2 regions of the Arthrobacter sp. P1_B3 genome follow, and region 2 is predicted to be linked to the other one. Evidence: predicted binding sites of a transcription regulator. Region 2 holds the regulator's gene; the other holds the start of a gene.
The links. The regulator LexA, encoded in region 2, represses DNA repair genes until DNA is damaged. The targets are predictions, from matches to a motif close to TCGAACANNTGTTCGA.
Positions count from the first base shown of each region.

Region 1 (9,536 bases), on a different contig from region 2:
CGGCGTGCCCACCATCGTCAAGCCGGCCACCCCCACCGGGTACGTGGCCGCCGCCGTGGTCAAGGCGATCGACGAATCCGGCATCCTGCCCACGGGCTCGCTGCAGCTGATTTCCGGCTCCGTCCGCACCCTGCTGGACCACCTGGACTACCGCGACCTCGTGGCCTTCACCGGCTCCGCCTCGACCGCCAACACGCTCAAGTCCCACCCCAACGTGGTCAAGGGCGGGGTCCGCTTCACTTCCGAAACCGATTCCCTCAACGCCGCGATCCTGGGCCCGGACGCCGTCAAGGGCACGCCGGAATTTGATGCCTTCATCAAGTCCCTCGTCACCGAGATGACGGTCAAGGCCGGCCAGAAATGCACCTCGATCCGCCGCGCGATCGTGCCGCAGGAACTCGTCGCCGACGTCACCGCCGCCGTGGGGGAACGCATCCGCGAACGCGTCGTGCTCGGTGACCCCCGGGCCGAGGGCGTCACCATGGGCGCCCTGGCCTCCCTCGAGCAGCTCGCCGACGTGCGCGCCGCCGTCCAGTCCATGCTCGACGCCGGCGGGGAGCTTGCCTACGGCACGCTCGATGCACCGAAGGTCACCAGCGCGGACGGCAGCATCGGCGTCGTCGACGGCGGTGCCTTCATGTCCCCTGTCCTGCTGAGCTGGGCCAACCCTGAGGCCGACGAGGTCCACTCGCTCGAGGCCTTCGGCCCGGTGTCCTCGGTGATCGGCTACACGGACCTGGCCGACGCCGTCCGCCTCGCCGCCCGCGGCGGCGGCTCGCTGGTCGCCTCGGTCTGCACGAACGACCCCGCCGTGGCGCAGCAGCTGGTCACCGGGATCGCGGCCCACCACGGCCGCGTGCTCATGCTCAACCGCGAGGACGCCCGCAGCTCCACCGGCCACGGCTCCCCGGTCCCGCACCTGGTCCACGGCGGGCCCGGCCGCGCCGGCGGCGGCGAAGAGCTCGGCGGCATCCGCTCGGTGATGCACCACATGCAGCGCACCGCGATCCAGGGCTCGCCCAACATGCTCACCGCCGTCACCGGCGTCTGGCACACCGGCGCGGACCGCAACTTCACGCTCGAGACCGAAGGCCAGCACCCGTTCCGGAAATCCCTGGCCACGCTGCACATCGGCGACGCCATCCGCTCCGAGCTGCGTGAGGTCTCGCTGGAGGAGATCACCAAGTTCGCGAACTCCACCGGCGACACGTTCTACGCCCACACCAACCAGGAAGCCGCCGCCGCCAACCCGTTCTTCCCGGGCATCGTGGCGCACGGCTACCTCCTGCTCAGCTGGGCCGCCGGCCTGTTCGTGGAGCCCGCACCGGGCCCGGTCCTTGCCAACTACGGCCTGGAGAACCTGCGGTTCATCACCCCGGTGGCCGCGGGCGACTCCATCCGCGTGACCCTGACGGCCAAGAAGATCACCCCGCGCGAGACCGACGAGTACGGCGAGGTGGCCTGGGATGCCGTCCTGACCAACCAGAACGACGAAATCGTGGCGACCTACGACGTACTGACCCTCGTCGAGAAGTAGCCTCACCCGACGCTCCCTCCCGACGCTCCCTCCCGTTGCCCTATCGCTTGTGGCTGCCAAAAGGTCGAAATGGCCGCCACAAGTGATAGGGCAACCGGGGAGGGGGCTCTTTCCACCCCGCTCCGGCGTAAAATCTTGCTCGTAGGAGGTGGCGAAATGACCCTAGTACTGAACAAAGCCACAACAGTCCTGCCAGTCGATGATGCAGCGCGTGCCCGGCATTTCTACGAGGACACTTTGGGGCTCCCGCACCGCGGCGTGGCAGACGACGGAAGCGAAATGTTCGGCTCAGAAGGCGGCCCGATGCTGCAGCTGATGCCTGTCAAGGATGGAAAGCACTCAGAGCACACCACCCTGAGTTTTGAAGTCAGCGAGATCGAACGCACAGTCAAGGATATGGAAGCCAAGGGCGTCATGTTCCAGGACTACGATCTCCCGGATCTCAAGACCGAGAACCACATTTGTACAACGGATTCAGAGAAGTGCGCCTGGTTCATGGACTCCGAGCACAATATTCTCTGCGTGCACGAGAACATCACCACGGCAGCTGATTACCAGCTCTGAGATCCGGTCCAGCCCTGGAAATTCGGGGGGACAAGATCAGTGCGGACAGATGCACGGCGCTCCGGCTCAGCGGGGCGCCTTTCTCGTGCGCACGGCCGTTAGCGTGCCCCGGACCTCCCCCCGGACCGTCCGATCTGTCCGGGCGGGACCACGGCGACACGGGGCGGGTCTGGAGCACGCCGTCGACGCTCACGTCGACGCGCTCATTGTAGAAACTGATGAGGCCGTGGATCTGGGCGGCGTCGCGGTACCGCCGGTCATAGCTCCACGCGATGTTCCGGCCCTGCGCGGAATCCGGGTAGCTCCAGTAGCTCGCCTGGCCCTTGTAGGGGCAGACGGTCCGCTTGGGGCTTTCCTCCATCAGGTCCAGCCGCACATCCGACGGCGGGATGTAGTAGCGCACCGGCAGCATCGTTTCGTAGAGCAGCTGCGCGCCGTTCGTCTTGGCGAGCGTCACGCCGTCGAGACTTACCTCAACGGTGAGCGAGGACGCCCGGATGTCCACCCGGTGGAACGGGTCGCGGGGATGGCCGATGATTTCCTCGTCGTCCTCCAGCCAGTCGAAAGCGTTGAAGTCCAGCACCACATATCCGGCCAGGTCGGGGTCCGCTGGCCGGAAGGCAGCGCGGGGCAGCCTCCCATGGGAGGTCACGACGTCGAGCTCCTCGCCGGCCGCTGTGTGCCTGCCGAACGACGTGCGCGGATCCAGTGCCTGCGGCCCCTCCAGACCCATCCTGAAGCCGTGTTCCGTCACGTCGCCCGCCTGCTGACCCGGCGGCGCGAGTTCAGCCCGGAGGTCAACGTCGGAAACGGCGTAGACAGGGGTGACGCGTTTGGGCTCCCACACCAGGAGCGCGTGAAGAGTGTCGACGACGGCCATCCCGCCCACCATGGCACGGACTCTTTTCTCGGTGGGCTGGTATCGCAAATCGGGGAATGCGCTGAAGAGGACTTCAGATAACTTCGTGGCCATGACTACAGGGTGGGCGTCCGTTATCCTGCCGTCAACGACTGTCCCGGCCACCTGCCCGCCGGCGGACGGTCAGCGCGGGACGTGGAGGCCGTGGAACGCCATGGTGATGACGTCGTCGGCCAGCTTTTCCGGCGACAGCGAACCGCCGGGTTTGTACCACTCGACAATGGAGTTGATGGTGCCGAACAGCAGACGGGTCACGGTGCGGGGATCGATGTCCTGGCGCAGGGAGCCCTCGTCCCGGGCCTCGGAAATCAGCGCGGCGACCTTGTGGTCGAAGGTGCGGCGCCGTTCCAGCGCGTCCCGCTCGATCTCCGTGTTCCCGCGCAGGCGCAGCAGCAGCGTCACGAAGGGCAGCCGCTCCACCAGGACCGAGATGGTCTGGCGGACCACGAACTCCAGCCGGGCATCGGCCGAGCCGGAGGTGGCCCCGGGCTGGTCCAGGATCGCCTCAAGCCCGCCCAGGGCGTGATCCAGGGCGAGCTTGAGCAGGTCGCCCTTGGACGGCACGTGATGGTAGATCGCGGACTTGGAGATGCCCAGGTTCTCGGCAAGGATGCCCATCGAGGTGGCGTCGTAGCCGTGGCGGTTGAAGACGTCGACGGCGATCACCAGCACCGACTGCTGGTCATAGCCGGGACGGCCGCGCTTCGTTGTGATTGCTGTGCTGGGCATAGTGGCTAGTTTCTCACGATCGGGTGCTCACTCAGGCCTTGGGCCGCATGTCGTAGATCCGCCGCAGCTTGCCGTTGGACCGCTCCAGCGAGCCGGGCTCGACGACGTCGACCGTGCAGGAGGAGCCCACATGGATCTTGATCTGCTGCTGCAGGGCCTTGGCGGCCGCCGCCGCGCCCTCGGCCGTGACGGCGTCGCGGCGCTCGATCTTAACGGTCATCTGGTCCATCCGATGGCCCTCGGGCCGGGTGAGCTCCAGCTGGAAGTGCGGGCTGAGCTCGGGGATGCGCAGAGCGATCTCCTCGATCTGTGACGGGAACAGGTTCACGCCGCGCAGGATGATCATGTCGTCGCTGCGGCCGGTGATGCGGCCCATGCGGCGGTGCGCCGGGCGCGCGGTGCCCGGCAGCAGCCGGGTGAGGTCCTTGGTGCGGTACCGGATGATCGGCAGCGCTTCCTTGGTGAGAGAGGTGAAGACGAGCTCGCCCGGTTCACCGTCGCCCAGCACCACCGTGGGGTCGAAGGCGTCGATGATCTCGGGGCGGAAGTGGTCCTCCCAGATGTGGCTGCCGTCCTGCGTTTCCACGGCTTCGCCGGCGACGCCCGGGCACATGACCTCGGAGAGGCCGTAGATGTCGCAGGCCTTGAGGTTCATGGTGGTCTCGAGCTCGTGCCGCATTTCCTCGGTCCACGGCTCGGCGCCCAGGACCGCGTACTTCAGCGACGTGGAGGCCGGGTCGATGCCCTGCTTGATCATCGCGTCGGCAATGGTCAGCAGGTACGTGGGGGTGGCCAGGATGGCGTCGGGCTTGAAGTCCTGGATGAGCGTGATCTGGCGCTCGGTCTGGCCGCCGGAGATCGGGATGACGGTGCAGCCGAGGGCCTCGGCGCCGGCGTGGGCGCCCATGCCGCCGGTGAACAGGCCGTAGCCATAGGCGTTGTGCACCTTCATGCCCGGCCGGACGCCGGAGGCGCGCAGCGAGCGGGCCACAAGCTTGGCCCAGTCGGCGAGGTCCTTCTTGGTGTAGCCCACCACGGTGGCGCGGCCCGTGGTGCCGGAGCTGGCGTGGATCCGCGCGACCTCGTGCTGCGGCACGGCGAACATGCCGAAGGGGTACTCGAGGCGGAGGTCCTCCTTAGTGGTGAAGGGGAACTTGCCGAGGTCGGAGAGTTCACGCAGGTCCGTCGGGTGGACGCCGGCCTCGTCGAACTTGCGCTTGTACAGGGGGACGCGGTCATAGGCGTAGGCCACCGTGTGCTGCAGGCGGCTGAGCTGGAGCGCCTCGAGCTCGTCGCGGGAGATGGTCTCCTCGCGGTCCAGGACAGCGTCAGTTGTGGCGGCGGCAGTTTCTTGGGTCATCAGTGGTTCCCTGTTTCTATTTCTTGGAGATGGTGCGGCTGCGGCCGCGGAACTCGGCGATGAGTTCGCCCGGGAGGATATCGGTGGGGAGCTGGCCCGGAAGGGTTGCTGCGGGGGCCGCGCCGGCCGGTGCCGCCGTCGGGATGCCCGCGCCAGGATCGGCGGCGTAGATCTGGATGTCGTACAGCCCGCTGCGTCCTGTGCTGGCGCGGCGGTTCGCGACGGCGGTCAGCACTTGTCCGCGGAAGGCGGGTTTCAGGAAGTTGATGTCGACGCCGGCAGCAACGGTGATGTTGGAGTCCTCGCCCGGGAGCGGATTGGCCGGGTTGCAGGCCAGTGCGAAAGCCGTGTCGCCGAAGGCGAAGATCATTCCGCCGTGGGCCATGCCGAAGCCGTTGAGCATTTCCTGCCGGAGTCTCATGCGGATCGTGGCATGCCCGTCGTCCAGCGCGAGGACTTCGATGCCCATCCATTCCGAGGCGTAGTCGTCTTTCAGGATGGGGTGGGTGCCCCCGGAAACCGTCAGTTCAGCCATGCGTCGTTGCCTCCAGCTTTATTTACCGAATGTTCATTAGGTAATCCCATTTTGGACCAAGCTGTCAAGGGCCGGTAGTCGTTGGTGCTACTGCTGGGACCGAGATGCATAAACGAACAAGCGTACGTCTTGACTCGCTGGTGTGAAGGACACATACTGAATTCGGGCCCCGGCTGCAATGACGAAACCGGCGGCAACTCAAGAACCTTGGAAGGGATTTGCCATGACTGAAGTGGCCTTTGACATCAACCGCAACGTGGACCTGTTCCGTGTGAACCGGGCAGACGAACTGGCCGCCGCGCCGGGACAGACGCTGAATGCCCGCCGCATCTCCGGCGTCAGCAAGGAAAGCAGTCCCGTTGAGCGACTCTGGTTCGGCAAGGTCTTCACCGGTCCCGGGGAGATCTCGGATGCCCATCACCACGGGGAGGCCAACACGGGAGGCTATGTGCTCAAGGGCCGTGGCTTTATCCGCTACGGCGAGGGCTACGGCCAGATCGTCTACCTGGAAGAGGGTGACTTCGTCTTCGTGCCGCCGTTTATGCCGCACATCGAAGGCAACGCCAGCATGACCGAGGAACTGGTCTGGATGACCACCCGCACGCCGGACAACATCGTCGTTAACCTGCGCGACCAGGACGTCGTGGACCTTGAAATCGACTACCGGTCCTGATTTCCCCCAACAAAAGGGCGGCTACCGAAAGGTAGTCGCCCTTTTGTTGTCGTTGGTCCAAATATAGGGCGGCTACCGAGCAGGTAGCCGCCCCATGTCGTGGCTAGGTGCCGGTCAGAAGGACCGGGGAAGTCCCAAGTGCTTCTCGCCGATGTAGTTGCGCGTCATCTCGTCAGTAAGCGGCGCGAACGTGTACAGCCGGGCATCGCGGAAGTAACGCTGCATGGGCAGGCCGCGGAAGAAGCCCCAGCCGGCCATGACCCGCATGCCAACATCGGTGGTGGTGGTTGCCGCGTCGGACGCTGCGAGCTTCGCCATGGCGGACCAGGTCTCATTGGTTCCCTCGCCGCCGTCGGACGCTTCTGCCGCCTGGCGCAGGAGGAGCCTGGCGGATTCAATTTTCACGCTGGCATCCACCAGATTGTGCTGGAGCCCCTGGAAGGAGCCCACGGGGCGGCCAAAAGCGTGCCGCTGACGTGCCCATCCGACGGCGGTTTCCATGGCTCCGCGGGCGATCCCCAAAGCCACCGCGGCCCCATTGAGCCGTTCGCCGTTGAGCGTATCCAGAACCTGGCGGAATCCCCTGTCCAGTTCACCCAAGACGTTCGCTGCCGGGACCCGCACGTCGTCGAGGTAGACGTCGCACTGCGCGAGGCCGCGGATGCCCATGGTGTCGATGGTTTCGGTCCTGATCCCGGGCGTGGAGCGGGGGAGCAGGAACATGGTGATGCCGTCAATGGCGGAGCGGGTGGTTTCGCTGGTCCGGGCCAGGAGGATCAGGTAGTCCGCGTCCATCGCACCGCCGATCCATTTCTTCTGTCCGGAGATGGAGTAGCTACCGTCCTCCAAGCGGGTGGCGTTGGTCTTCATGGCCCGGGCAACGTCAGTTCCGCCGTCGGGCTCGCTCAGTCCGAAGGACATCTTGGCTTTGCCGGCATGCAGCGGAGCCAGGAACTCTTCCTGCTGCCGGCGATTGCCGTAGGTGTGAAGGAGCTGGACGCCCATGTACTGGACCACCATGCTCACGGCCACCGATGTGGGGCCGGCGCCGAGTTCCTCAAGAACCACCGCCTGCGCCTGGTGTTTGGGTCCGCGGCCGTGGAGCTCGCCGTCGAGCTTGATCAGACCGGCGGCGCCAATCTCGCGGTATAGCTCGACGTCGTATTCTTCGGCTTCGTCGAACTTGTTGAGCCGCTCCGGCGTGACGTGCTCGGCGAGCATGGCGCGCACACGTGTCCGCAGCGCTGCGAATTCGTCGGGCTCGGAGATTTCGGCCGGCGGTGCCGGGCGGAAATTGTCCTGGATTGTCATGGCCTACTTCCTTTTCATGATGAAGCTGCTGCTGAACGTCATGACGGTGGAACCGTCCTGTTTCAGTACGGAGTAATCGATTTTCCAGATGCCCTGGTCCGGCTTTTTGGTCTCGCGCGCCATGGCTACCGTGGCCTCAACATGGATGGTGTCCCCGATGAACACCGGGGCGAGGGCACGGACCTCATCCAGGCCCAGCCATGCGACCACGTTGCTGAAATACCCCGTTTGGGTCATCAGGCCCAGGCCCAGGGACATGGTCAGCGGCCCGTGGGCGATGCGCTGTCCGAACGGCGTCGTTGCCGCATAGGTTTCATCCAGGTGCAGGGAGACGAGGTCGCCGGTGAGGCCCGCCCACTGGACCAGATGTGCATCCGTGATGGTCATACCTGCCGTGCGGACCACGTCGCCTGCCACCAGATCTTCCCAGTAGTGGTCAGGGCGGCCTTTGGGTTGCGGCAGGGTGGTGCCGGCCAGTTGGGGATCGATGCTGTGCATGTCTCTCTCCTGTTCGGGTGGATGAGGTCGGAGCCTAGGGGAATCGTAAGTCCACCTGGAATAAGACTAGACTAGCGAACGCTTGTTCGTATACTAATAAAGGACAGCAACTCGAATTCCTGGAGGCCCAACATGAGTGAAGCTACGATCGTCGCCCCCGCGCCGGTGTCGGACATCGAAGTCCCGGCAGCAACCGTGCACGAACAACTGACCGAGAAGCTCGCTTCGGCCCGCCTCGGTGGCTCAGAGAAGAACCGCAAGAAGATCACCGAATCAGGAAAGCTCCTCGTTCGGGAACGCCTGGCAATCCTGTTCGACGACGAAAACTACATCGAGGACGGGCTCCTCGCCCGCTATGAGGAAGGCCTGCCCGGTGACGCCGTCGTCATCGCGTTCGGCCGCGTTGACGGGCGCGAAGTGTGCGTCATCGCTAACGATTACTCCGTCAAGGCCGGCACCTGGGGCAACCGCACGTTCGAAAAGATCACCCAGGCGCAGAAGAACGCGGATGCCGCCGGCATCCCCATCGTTTACCTCTTCGACTCCGCCGGTGCCCGCATCGACGAACAGTTCGAGAGCTTCGCCGGCCGCCACGCCTGGGGCAACATCTTCTACAACCAGGTCCAGATTTCCGGTCGTGTTCCCCAGGTTTGTGCCCTTTTCGGCCCGTCGCCTGCGGGTTCGGCCTACGTTCCGGCGCTCTGCGACATGACCATCATGGTCCGCGGGCACGCAACCGCCTACCTGGGATCACCCCGCCTGGCGGAAATGGTCACCGGCGAGAAGGTGACGCTGGAGGAAATGGGCGGCGCCGAGATGCACTGCACGGTCTCCGGCCTGGGCGACGTCCTGGTGGAAAGCGACGAGGAAGCCCTCAACGCAATCCGCGTCTGGCTGTCCTTCCTGCCCGCAAACTGGGAAACCCCCGCGCCGCTGGCCCCCGCAATCGAGCCGCGCCCCGGACGCACCCTGCAGGAAATCGTTCCGCTGCGCGAGGCCGAGGTCTTCGACATGGAGGAATTCGTGGAATCCCTCGTGGACGAAGGATCCTGGTTCCCGTACAAGGAGTTGTTCGCTCCCGAGATGCTGACCGGCTTCGCCCGCATCAACGGCCGGCCGGTGGGGCTGGTGGGCAACCAGCCCAGGCACATGGGCGGCTCCATCTTCCCCGACTCCTCGGACAAGGCTGCCCGCTTCATCTGGATCTGCAATGCCTACAACATCCCCATCGTCTTCCTGGTGGACATCGCGGGCTACATGATCGGATCTGCCGTGGAGCGCCAGGGCATCATCCGGCATGGAGCCAAGATGATCTTCGCCGTCTCTGAGTGCCGGGTTCCGAGGATCACGGTCCTGGTCCGCAAGGCCTACGGTGGCGGCTACCTTGCTATGTCCGGTGCCCCCATGAAC
Region 1 is NZ_JBFTZV010000002.1:325,110-334,645, reverse strand. It holds gene paaZ (phenylacetic acid degradation bifunctional protein PaaZ) at 1-1,537, shown strand, start outside; gene AC1D2F_RS04285 (VOC family protein) at 1,694-2,101, shown strand; gene AC1D2F_RS04280 (DUF427 domain-containing protein) at 2,073-3,074, opposite strand; gene AC1D2F_RS04275 (TetR/AcrR family transcriptional regulator) at 3,144-3,749, opposite strand; gene paaK (phenylacetate--CoA ligase PaaK) at 3,781-5,109, opposite strand; gene AC1D2F_RS04265 (hotdog fold thioesterase) at 5,126-5,644, opposite strand; gene AC1D2F_RS04260 (cupin domain-containing protein) at 5,868-6,317, shown strand; gene AC1D2F_RS04255 (acyl-CoA dehydrogenase family protein) at 6,432-7,628, opposite strand; gene AC1D2F_RS04250 (MaoC/PaaZ C-terminal domain-containing protein) at 7,632-8,126, opposite strand; gene AC1D2F_RS04245 (acyl-CoA carboxylase subunit beta) at 8,259-9,536, shown strand, end outside.
Region 1: a site for LexA is predicted at 5,757-5,772, ahead of AC1D2F_RS04265 (hotdog fold thioesterase). Genes of this name have one in related genera too.

Region 2 (9,536 bases):
ATTCCTACTTGTTCGCCTGCAGGGCCGACCAGCCGCACCTCGGGGACGCGGATACGCTCATTGATTCTTGGCTCGCTAATGTTAAAGCTCCTGTGTTCGTGAGGGGTATTCCACCGGCAAAAAGAGAAGGCCCCCAATTGCCAGAGCAATCGAAGGCCTCGAGATCGGAGTGCCGCCCTCAGCGGGGCGACATGCACTTCCTGCGGACCGGAGTCCGAGGTAGTGCCCGACCAGGTACCCGGCAACCTTGTCTCCTGTGAGGGAGGGGCTTCCCTAAGGAAGTTTCGCGGCTGACGCGGGTGGGAGAGAACTCCGCTTGCAAACTAAAGTCAACTCTACAGAAAGATACCCGTTCAACGCACATGTGCGTCGCCGGGCGCCATCTTCGGGCTCGAACTTCAGCCAGAAGCACAACCTGAATCACTGCAAAATAACGACATTTAGTCGGTCTGTGACAAGCTTACCAGCATGAGCACTTCAGACAGCAATTCCCACGTCTTCGAGCCCGCAGCCCCCCAGGCCGACGTCTCGCAGCAGATCCGCGACATTTCGGAAGTCCCCGCGATCGAGGTCATCACCACGGCCGCCGTGCACCTGATGAGCGCCTCCGCGGTAAAGCTCGGCCTGGCCGCCGAGGAAAATGCCCAGGACCTCAAGGACCTGGACGAGGCCCGCAAACTGATCACCGCCCTCGCCGGCCTGGTGACCGCGGCGGCGCCGGAAATCGGCTCCCAGCACGCGGGACCGTTGCGCGATGGACTTCGCTCGCTCCAGCTGGCCTTCCGCGAGGAATCAATCATCCCGGATGCTCCGGGCAAGGGCCCGGGCGAGAAGTACACCGGCCCGGTCAACTAAGTACTTTCGTCACTATGAAGCGGCGGCGGGCGGACCACTGAGGTTCGTTTGCGGTGCCGCACGCGGCGTCAGCGGACGGTCAGGCGTGGGCCAGGCGGCGGCGCCGCACGTGCTGCAGGACGAGTCCCACCAGGCAGAGGGCCACTCCTGCCAGCCCCACGGACACGAAGCCGGCCGAGGGGCCGATGAGGTCGATGAACAGCCCGGCGAGCGGCGCACCCAGCGCCACTCCGCCGGTGAGCGATGAGCCGTACCAGCCCATCGCCTCGCCGCGCCGGCTTTCGTCAACCAGTTCGGCCACCTTTTCCGAGGCCGCCGACAACACCGGCGCGCACAGCAGGCCCGGCAGCAGCGCGAGCAGGCTGAGCGTCCAGACGTCGGTCGCGAAGGCCATCGGGATGGTCAGCGCCGACATCCCCAGCAGCAAGAGGATCGGGGAGATGGGCCGGTGCATGGCGCCGTAGAGGATGCCGCCCACCACCGAGGCCGCGCACCAGAAGAGGAACACGATACCGATTTCGGCCTCGTGGCCGCCGGTCTGTAGGGCTGCAACGATGCCGACGTCGGTGCCGCTGAGGACCATGCCGGCACCGGCGGCGACAGCAAATACGGCGGCGACGGCGGCGGTGAACCAGCTGAAGTTGTGGATGACCCTGTGTCGCAGGCCGGAGCCCCGCTGGCGCCGTTCCTCGGCGGCGGCTGCCAGGGGTGCCAGTTCGGCTGCGGCCTCCTGCAGATGGGCCGGCGCGGCGGCGACGACGGCGGCTTCCGCGCATTCCAGTTCCTGCGCCTCGAGCGCGGCGTCGGGGGAAGCGCTCCGGGTGGGCGGGTTGAACCACATGAGGAAGAGTCCCGAGACGGACGTGGCTACTCCCACTACAGTCAGGCCCAGGACGGAGTGCCCGCTGGTGGCGACGACGGCTCCGACAGCGGGGCCAATCATGAAGACCAGTTCGGTGGCGATGGCGTCCAGGGTAAAGGCCGTGCGGCGCTGTTCACCGGGGGCCAGCACGCCCAGCGACTGCCGCACCACGCTGAAGATGGGGAGGGTCAGCAGGCCTCCGACGAACACCAAGGGAAGCAAGGCCTCGTAGGACACGTGCGGCACGATCGACCAGATCACGGTCTCGGAGATGACGGACGGAATCAGCGCCTTACGCAGCCCCACGGTGTCGACCCGGCGCCCGCGCCACGGCGCGCCGACAGCGATTCCGATCGTCATCACGGCGGCGGCTGCGCCGGCGGCCGCGTAGCCCTGGCCGAGGGTCAGGACGATGTGCAGGGTCAGCAGGACGCCGGCCGCCGAATGCGGTATGCGGGCGATCATGCCGACCAGCAGGAGCCGCCTGATGGGCCGGACGGCCAGCAACTGACGGTAAAGCGCGAAGTTCACGGACTACATCCTTCTGGTACTGCCACGGCAGCACCGGGAAGTCCCCCCGTTGGGCCGTCAGCTATGGTGCTGCGCGCTGCAGCTTGACCTCGATCGAATCAACCCGCTCGGCAAAGATTTCATTCCGGGCCCAGGCGTTGTTGAGGCCAGCGACGATGGACTGCACGCCGGCGGCGTCGAGCCCGTCTTCAAGGTAGAGGACCACACGGAGTTCCGGGCCGGCTCCCCCACCGGGGAGCCGCCTGCCATCGGCCGTGGCCGAGGCAACTCCACCCCCAGGATGAATTTCAACACGGCGGACCGCCGGAAAGCTAACTGCGCCCTCCCCGAGGGCCCCTGCGAGGTCCGGATCGGCGTACGACGGCGTCCAGGTCTGCTGCTGGGCGAGGGCCCAAACCGCCGGCCTGCGCACCACGAACGTCAGGTCGGAGCCGGGATCGAGCACCAGCAGCTCGGCGCCTTCCGCGACCGCGGACAGGGCGGCGCGGGCCGCGTACACGGCGACCGGCCTGGCTTCCGGGTGCCACGCCTTCAGTGCCGCCGCCGACGTGAACACCGGCATGGCGGTCCGCCCGTCCGGCGCCTTGAGCGTCACGAGGGCCATGTCGGCCTGTTTGTCCGAGTGCAGCTGGTCCCCGTGGGGCCCGGCCGCGGCCTCGCCCTCTTCGGCGAGCTGGGCGAGGATTGGCACGAACACCCGGGCGGTGGCAAGCGCGGCCACCACGGCCGCCTCGTCGCCCGTGCCCGCGGCGAGGCCGGCCAGCGCCGCCAGGTAGCCGGCGTCGGCGGTGCCGTCGTCGTCCTCGAAATTGTGGATCTTTGCGTCATCGCCGGACAGACTGCGGCCCGCCCAGGGTTGGCCGGCGGAGTCCGTGGCCCCGCCGGCGCCGGCAAGGGCGGCCGCGATGTGTCCGGGCAGATGCCGGACCGGACCGGCCCCGGTGCCCGGCTGCGCTGCGTCATGGGAGTCGTGGGGATCGTGGGTGTGCGTCATGGGCACTGACCGCCTAGCGGCGGCCGGCTGCGTCGAGGGCCTCAGGCAGGGTGAAGTTGCCGTTGTAGAGGGCCTTGCCGATGATGGCGCCTTCGACGCCGAGCGGCACCAGGGAACGCAGGACCAAGAGGTCCTCAAGGCTGGAAATGCCGCCGGAAGCGACCACCGGTTTGCCGGTCTTCTCGACCATCTGGCGCAGGAGTTCGACGTTGGGGCCCTGGAGCGTGCCGTCCTTGGTCACGTCGGTGACGACGTACCGGGCGCAGCCGGCGTCCTCGAGGCGGCCGAGCACCTCCCAGAGGTCCCCGCCTTCCTTGGTCCAGCCCCGGCCGGCGAGGGTGGTGCCGCGGACATCCAGGCCGACGGCGATCTTGTCGCCGAAGCGTTCGATCACCCGGGCCGTCCACTCCGGGTTCTCCAGTGCCGCGGTGCCCAGGTTCACGCGGGCAACGCCGAGGTCGAGGGCTTTCTCGAGGGATTCGTCGTCGCGCAGGCCGCCGGAGAGCTCCACCTTGATATCGAGCCGGCCGACGACCTCGCGCAGGAGCTCGGCGTTGGAGCCGCGCCCGAACGCGGCATCCAGGTCAACCAGATGCACCCACTCAGCCCCCTGCTGCTGCCAGTTGAGGGCGGCCTCCAGCGGGGTACCGTAGCTCGTCTCGCTGCCGGCTTCGCCCTGCACGAGCCGGACGGCCTGGCCGTTGACGACGTCGACGGCGGGCAGCAGCTCAAGTACGGGCAGCGGGGTTTCGGTGGTCATCGTGGAGTCCTCAGCTTGGGGATGGTAGTTGGGAGCGGGGCCGTCAGGCCGCCGGCAGGGTCAGGAGGTAGGCAGCCAGCAGCGACATTCCGGCCAGGATGTAGAAAACGATCTGCACCCAGAGCGGACTTTTCTGCTGCCGGAAGGAGATCGCGCCGCCAACCAGCAGGCCGGCGACGCCCATGAGCACCAGGGACCACATCTAGGCGGTCCGTTCCGGGGCTGCGGTTTGTTCCGGGGACGTGGGGCGCAGGCCCTGGACCCAGTTGCGCAGCAAGCGGGCGCCGGCGTCGCCGGACTTCTCCGGGTGGAACTGGGTGGCGCACAGCGGGCCGTTTTCCACAGCCGCGATGAACGGGGCACCGTGGTCGGACCAGGTCACCAGGGGCGCCGCCATCCTCGGCTGGATGACGTCGAAGTCCCAGTGCTGGACACCGTAGGAGTGCACGAAGTAGAAGCGCTCGCCCTCGACCCCGGCGAACAGCTTGGACCCCTCCGGGACGGAGACGGTGTTCCAGCCCATGTGGGGCACGACGTCGGCCGGCAACAGCTCCACCTTGCCAGGCCACTCCCCCATGCCCTCGGCTTCCGTGCCGTGCTCGACGCCGGCCTCGAACAGCACCTGCAGTCCGACACAGATGGCCAGCACGGGGCGGCCTCCGGCGACACGGCGGCCGATCATGCGGATGGCGTCAACGGCTTTGAGTTCGCGCATGACGGTTTCGAAGGCGCCGACACCGGGGACAACGAGGCCGTCGGCGTTGAGGACGTCTTCGGGCTTGGAGCTGAGGATGACCTCGGCGCCGGCCCGCTCAAGCGCGCGGACGGCGGACCGGACGTTCCCGGAGCCGTAGTCCAGCACCGTGACGGTGGGCTTGCCCTCCGGGGACACCGGCTTGGTCGCGGCGGCGGGGTCGATGATGGCCCCGTCGCGAAGCAGCGGGCCGGTCACAAAGCACCCTTTGTGGACGGAATGCCCTCGACGCGGGGATCCGGTTCGACGGCTGCGCGCAGCGCCCGGGCAAAGGCTTTGAACTGGGCCTCGACGATGTGGTGGGGGTCGCGCCCGGCAGTGACGTTCATGTGCAGGCAGATCCCGGCGTGCAGCGTGATCGCCTCGAAGACGTGGCGGGTCAGGGAGCCCGTAAAGTGGCCGCCGATCAGGTGGTATTCCTGGCCTGCCGGCTCACCGGCGTGGACCAGGTACGGACGGCCGGAGACGTCTACGACGGCCTGTGCGAGGGCCTCGTCCAGGGGCACGGTCGCCTCGCCGAACCGGCGGATCCCGGCCTTGTTCCCCAGGGCGGTCCGCAGAACCTCGCCGAAGGTGATGGCCACGTCCTCGACAGTGTGGTGGACATCGATGTGGGTGTCGCCGGTGGCCTTGACGGTCATGTCAATCAAGGAGTGCTTGCTGAGGGCGGTCAGCATGTGGTCGTAGAACGGGACCGACGTGCTGATGTCTGAAACGCCGGTGCCGTCCAGGTTGATCTCGACCAGGACCGAGGACTCACTGGTGGTCCGTTCCATGCGTGCGGTCCGGCCCTCGGCGGCGGTGGATCCCGTGTTGCTCATGTAGATGTGTCCTTTGGAAGAAGGCAGGGTGTTGGGCAGTCTGGCGGGGCGCTCGGGCTCCCCACCAAGTCTAGGCCTGCGGCTTTGCGGAGCCGTTCAGGATGCGTTCAAGCGCCTCAAGGAAGGCTGTGGTTTCTGTCTCAGTGCCGGCGGTCACGCGAAGGTGCCCCGGGATGCCGACGTCGCGGATCAGGACACCGGCGTCCAGCATGTCCTGCCAGACCGCGTGGGGGTTTTCCAGGCCGCCGAAGAACACGTAGTTGGAATCGGAGGCGGCCGGGCTCAGGCCCAGCCGCGTCAGTTCCGCCACGATCCGGTCGCGCTGGCGCTTGATGTCCTCGACGTCGGCCATGAGCGCTCCCCGGTGGCGCAGGGCGGCCAGGGCCGCGGCCTGGGTGATGGCGGAGAGATGGTACGGGAGACGGACCAGGCGCAGGGCGTCCGCGACTTCCGGTGCGGCGGCCATGTAGCCAAGCCTTGCGCCGGCGAGGGCGAAGGCCTTGCTCATGGTGCGCGAGACGATGAGCCGCTCCCGGCCAGGCAGCAGGGTGAGCGCGCTGGGCGTGCCGTCGTGGGCGAACTCGTGGTAGGCCTCGTCAACGATCACGATGGTTTGACTGGCTTCGCCGGCGTCATAAACGGCCTCGACGACATCAAGCCCCAGCCCCGTACCGGTCGGGTTGTTCGGGGAGCACAGGAAAACAATGTTGGGCTGAAGCTCGCGCACCTGCCGGGCCGCCGATTCCGCGCTGAGCCCATAGTCCGCGGCGCGGGCACCGACGATGTACTCCGTATCCGTGCCGGAAGCCAGCAGCGGGTACATCGAATACGTCGGAGGGAACCCGAGGGCCGTCCGGCCGGGGCCGCCGAATGCCTGGAGAATTTGCTGAAGGACTTCGTTGGATCCGTTCGCGGCCCAGATATTCTCCGCGTCCAGGCCGTGGCCAAGGTATTCGGCGAGGGCCTCGCGCAATTCGGTGAACTCGCGGTCCGGATAGCGGTTCAGCCCGGCAGCGGCGGAGCTGACGGCCTCGGTGATCGCCGCGCGGACATCGGCCGGGACACCATGGGTGTTCTCGTTGACGTTGAGCAGGATGGGGACGTCCAGCTGCGGCGCACCATACGGACGCAGGCCACGCAGATTGGTTCGGAGGGGCAGTCGGTTGAGGCGCTCAAGCTGGTCAGTCACGTGACCAGTTTAAGTGGTAGCGGGACGGGCACTGAAACTGTGACGTCCGCGACTGCACTTGGGGGATGTCGCTTGGCTTGGCGGGTACTACTTGGACGGGACGAACAGCTGCTGGCCCGGCATCACACGGGCGGCGTCCAGGTTGTTCAGCTGCGCGATATCGGCCACGACGTCGCGGGGATCGCGCTCCGGAGCCAACGACCCTGCAATGGCCCAGAGGGACTCCCCCGGCTGCACCGTCACGGTGACAGTCGGCGTCAGCGAGAGCTGGTCAGCGGAATCCGCTGCTTTCGCGGGAGCGTTGAGGAATCCGCTGAGCGACAGGATGAACGCCGCCAGAAGGATCAGCGGGACACCGAAGAAGACGAAGCGTCCGCGCTGGGTAAGCCGCAGCGGCGGCTGCTTCGGCCGGCGGCCGGAAACCGCGGCCCCCGCCCCGCTGCGGTTGTGATTCGTGACGCCCTGAACAAAGACGCCCTGAACAAAAGTGTCTTGAAACGCGCTTGAAGCTGACATGAACTGAGCCCTCCTGGACCATACGGTGCCGCCCGGCGTACTCCACGTACTCGCCGCCAACCGGCCGAACCTTCGAACATAGAACCGAACAGCGGATCCGAAGTGGAAACCTCGAAATCGAACACATATTCGAACCTTGCTCGTTCTGTTTTAGCACTTACTAACGAACGATGTCGAGACTCGCTAGAACAAATGTTTGAAAAAGCCCTGCGGCTGGCCTATTTTTGAGGGACAGGACAACCACTAACGAACTCCCTGTGTGAATTCGTTAGTAGTTGATCAGCAGGGTCTGACATTTCAGGCCGGAAGGTCCCGGTGACAGCAGCCACGGCAGCCGGGCGGAACGGAAAGGCGTTGGCGAACATGGCAGCACAAGCCACCGGCGGCAGGGCCACCTCACGGAGCCCGCAGCCCGCCCGGGCCCCCAAGAGCCTCACCGTCCGGCAAAAGAAAATCCTGGAGACCATCCAGCGGTCCGTCACGGACAAGGGCTACCCGCCCTCCATGCGCGAGATCGGCGACACCGTCGGCCTCGCCAGCCTGTCGAGCGTGACCCATCAGCTCTCCCAGCTTGAAAAGCTCGGCTACCTGCGGCGCGATCCGAAGCGCCCGCGGGCCATGGAAGTGCTCATGCCGCTGACCCTGGACGAGGGGACCACACCGATTTCGGGTGTCGGGAAGTCCAGCGGCCTGCGGGCCGTCGGCGGCCTCTCGGTGTCTGAGCTCGCCAGCGCCACCGACACGGCAATGGTGCCGTTCGTCGGACGCATCGCCGCCGGCGGACCCATCCTCGCGGACCAGGTAGTGGAGGACGTCATGCCGCTGCCCCGCCAGCTCGTGGGCCATGGCGAACTCTTCATGCTCAAGGTGGCTGGCGACTCGATGATTGATGCCGCGATCTGCGACGGTGACTGGGTGGTTGTCCGCCGCCAGGGTGACGCCGTGAACGGCGACATCGTTGCCGCCCTGCTGGACGACGAAGCCACGGTCAAGACATTCCGCCAGCGGGACGGCCACACCTGGCTGCTGCCGCAAAACACCCAGTACGAACCCATCCTCGGCGACCACGCCGTCATCATGGGCAAGGTCGTCTCGGTACTCCGCTCCCTCTAACCATCCCCGGCGAGGCCGCCGGCTTCAGTCCCGGCCAGCTCCCGCTTCAACGTGGGACTCAGCCGTTCGCGGAGTCCTTCGCCAGGCGCTCCAGGGCAGCCATGGCTATCGATGAATCGGTGGTGGGCCAGAACGGCGGAAGCGCGGCGCGGAGGAATCCGCCGTAGCGCTCCGTGGACAGCCGCGAATCCAGCACTGCCACCACGCCCTTGTCCGACGTCGAACGGATCAGCCGTCCGGCGCCCTGCGCGAGCCGAATGGCGGCGTGCGTGGCCGAGACGGACATGAAGCCATTGCCGCCCGCCTGGGCGACGGCCCGCGAGCGTGCCGTCATCAGCGGGTCGTCCGGCCGCGGGAAGGGAATCCGGTCTATAACCACCAGCCGGCAGGACACCCCAGGAACGTCGACGCCCTGCCAGAGGGACATTGTGCCGAACAAACAGGTGTCCGGCTCGTCGGCAAATTGCCGCACGAGCGCCGTCATGGTCGACTCCCCCTGGCACAGGATGCTGAGGCCCAGCCGGGGCCGCATGGCCTCGGCGGCTTCCTCCGCCGCGCGCCGCGAGGAAAACAGGCACAAGGCACCGCCACGGGAAGCGCGGATCAGCTTCTCCAGCTCATCCAAGGCCTCGGGGGAAGTCCCGCGGCCGGGTTTGGGCAGGTGCCGGGCGACATAGAGGATACCCTGCTTCGGATAGTCGAACGGGGACCCGACGTCGACTCCGGTCCAGCTCGGGGCGCCATTGCCAACGAGGCCGAGGCCTCCGGCTGCAGGCTCGAAGGCAGCGCCAATGGCCAGTGTGGCCGAGGTCAGGATGACGGTGTGGTCCGCGAACAAACCCTCGCGCAAACGCCCCGCGACGCTCAACGGGGCAACATTGATCAGGGCCGGCGCGCTCTCGTCCGGCTGGGAGTAGCCCTGCACCGGGTCGAAGCTGCTGTTGCGGGAGAACCACACTACTTCGCGGTTTTCGCGCGCGGCCAGGAGGCGCTCACAGAGTTCCAGGATGACCATCAGGCGTGAGCGCGCCAGCTGGCGTCCGCCGTCGGCCGTCGTGGAGCTGTCGCCCTTGGAATCGGACAGGGCGGCGCGGCACGCGTCGCGCAGCTGGTCGATGCAGTCCAACTGCCCGCTGTTCAG
Region 2 is NZ_JBFTZV010000005.1:61,870-71,405, forward strand. It holds gene infC (translation initiation factor IF-3) at 1-38, opposite strand, end outside; gene AC1D2F_RS07015 (DUF1844 domain-containing protein) at 469-855, shown strand; gene AC1D2F_RS07020 (MFS transporter) at 935-2,248, opposite strand; gene AC1D2F_RS07025 (SseB family protein) at 2,310-3,242, opposite strand; gene priA (bifunctional 1-(5-phosphoribosyl)-5-((5-phosphoribosylamino)methylideneamino)imidazole-4-carboxamide isomerase/phosphoribosylanthranilate isomerase PriA) at 3,256-4,002, opposite strand; gene AC1D2F_RS07035 (hypothetical protein) at 4,046-4,204, opposite strand; gene hisH (imidazole glycerol phosphate synthase subunit HisH) at 4,205-4,954, opposite strand; gene hisB (imidazoleglycerol-phosphate dehydratase HisB) at 4,951-5,577, opposite strand; gene AC1D2F_RS07050 (histidinol-phosphate transaminase) at 5,648-6,766, opposite strand; gene AC1D2F_RS07055 (LysM peptidoglycan-binding domain-containing protein) at 6,854-7,282, opposite strand; gene lexA (transcriptional repressor LexA) at 7,646-8,395, shown strand; gene AC1D2F_RS07065 (ATP-dependent DNA helicase) at 8,454-9,536, opposite strand, start outside.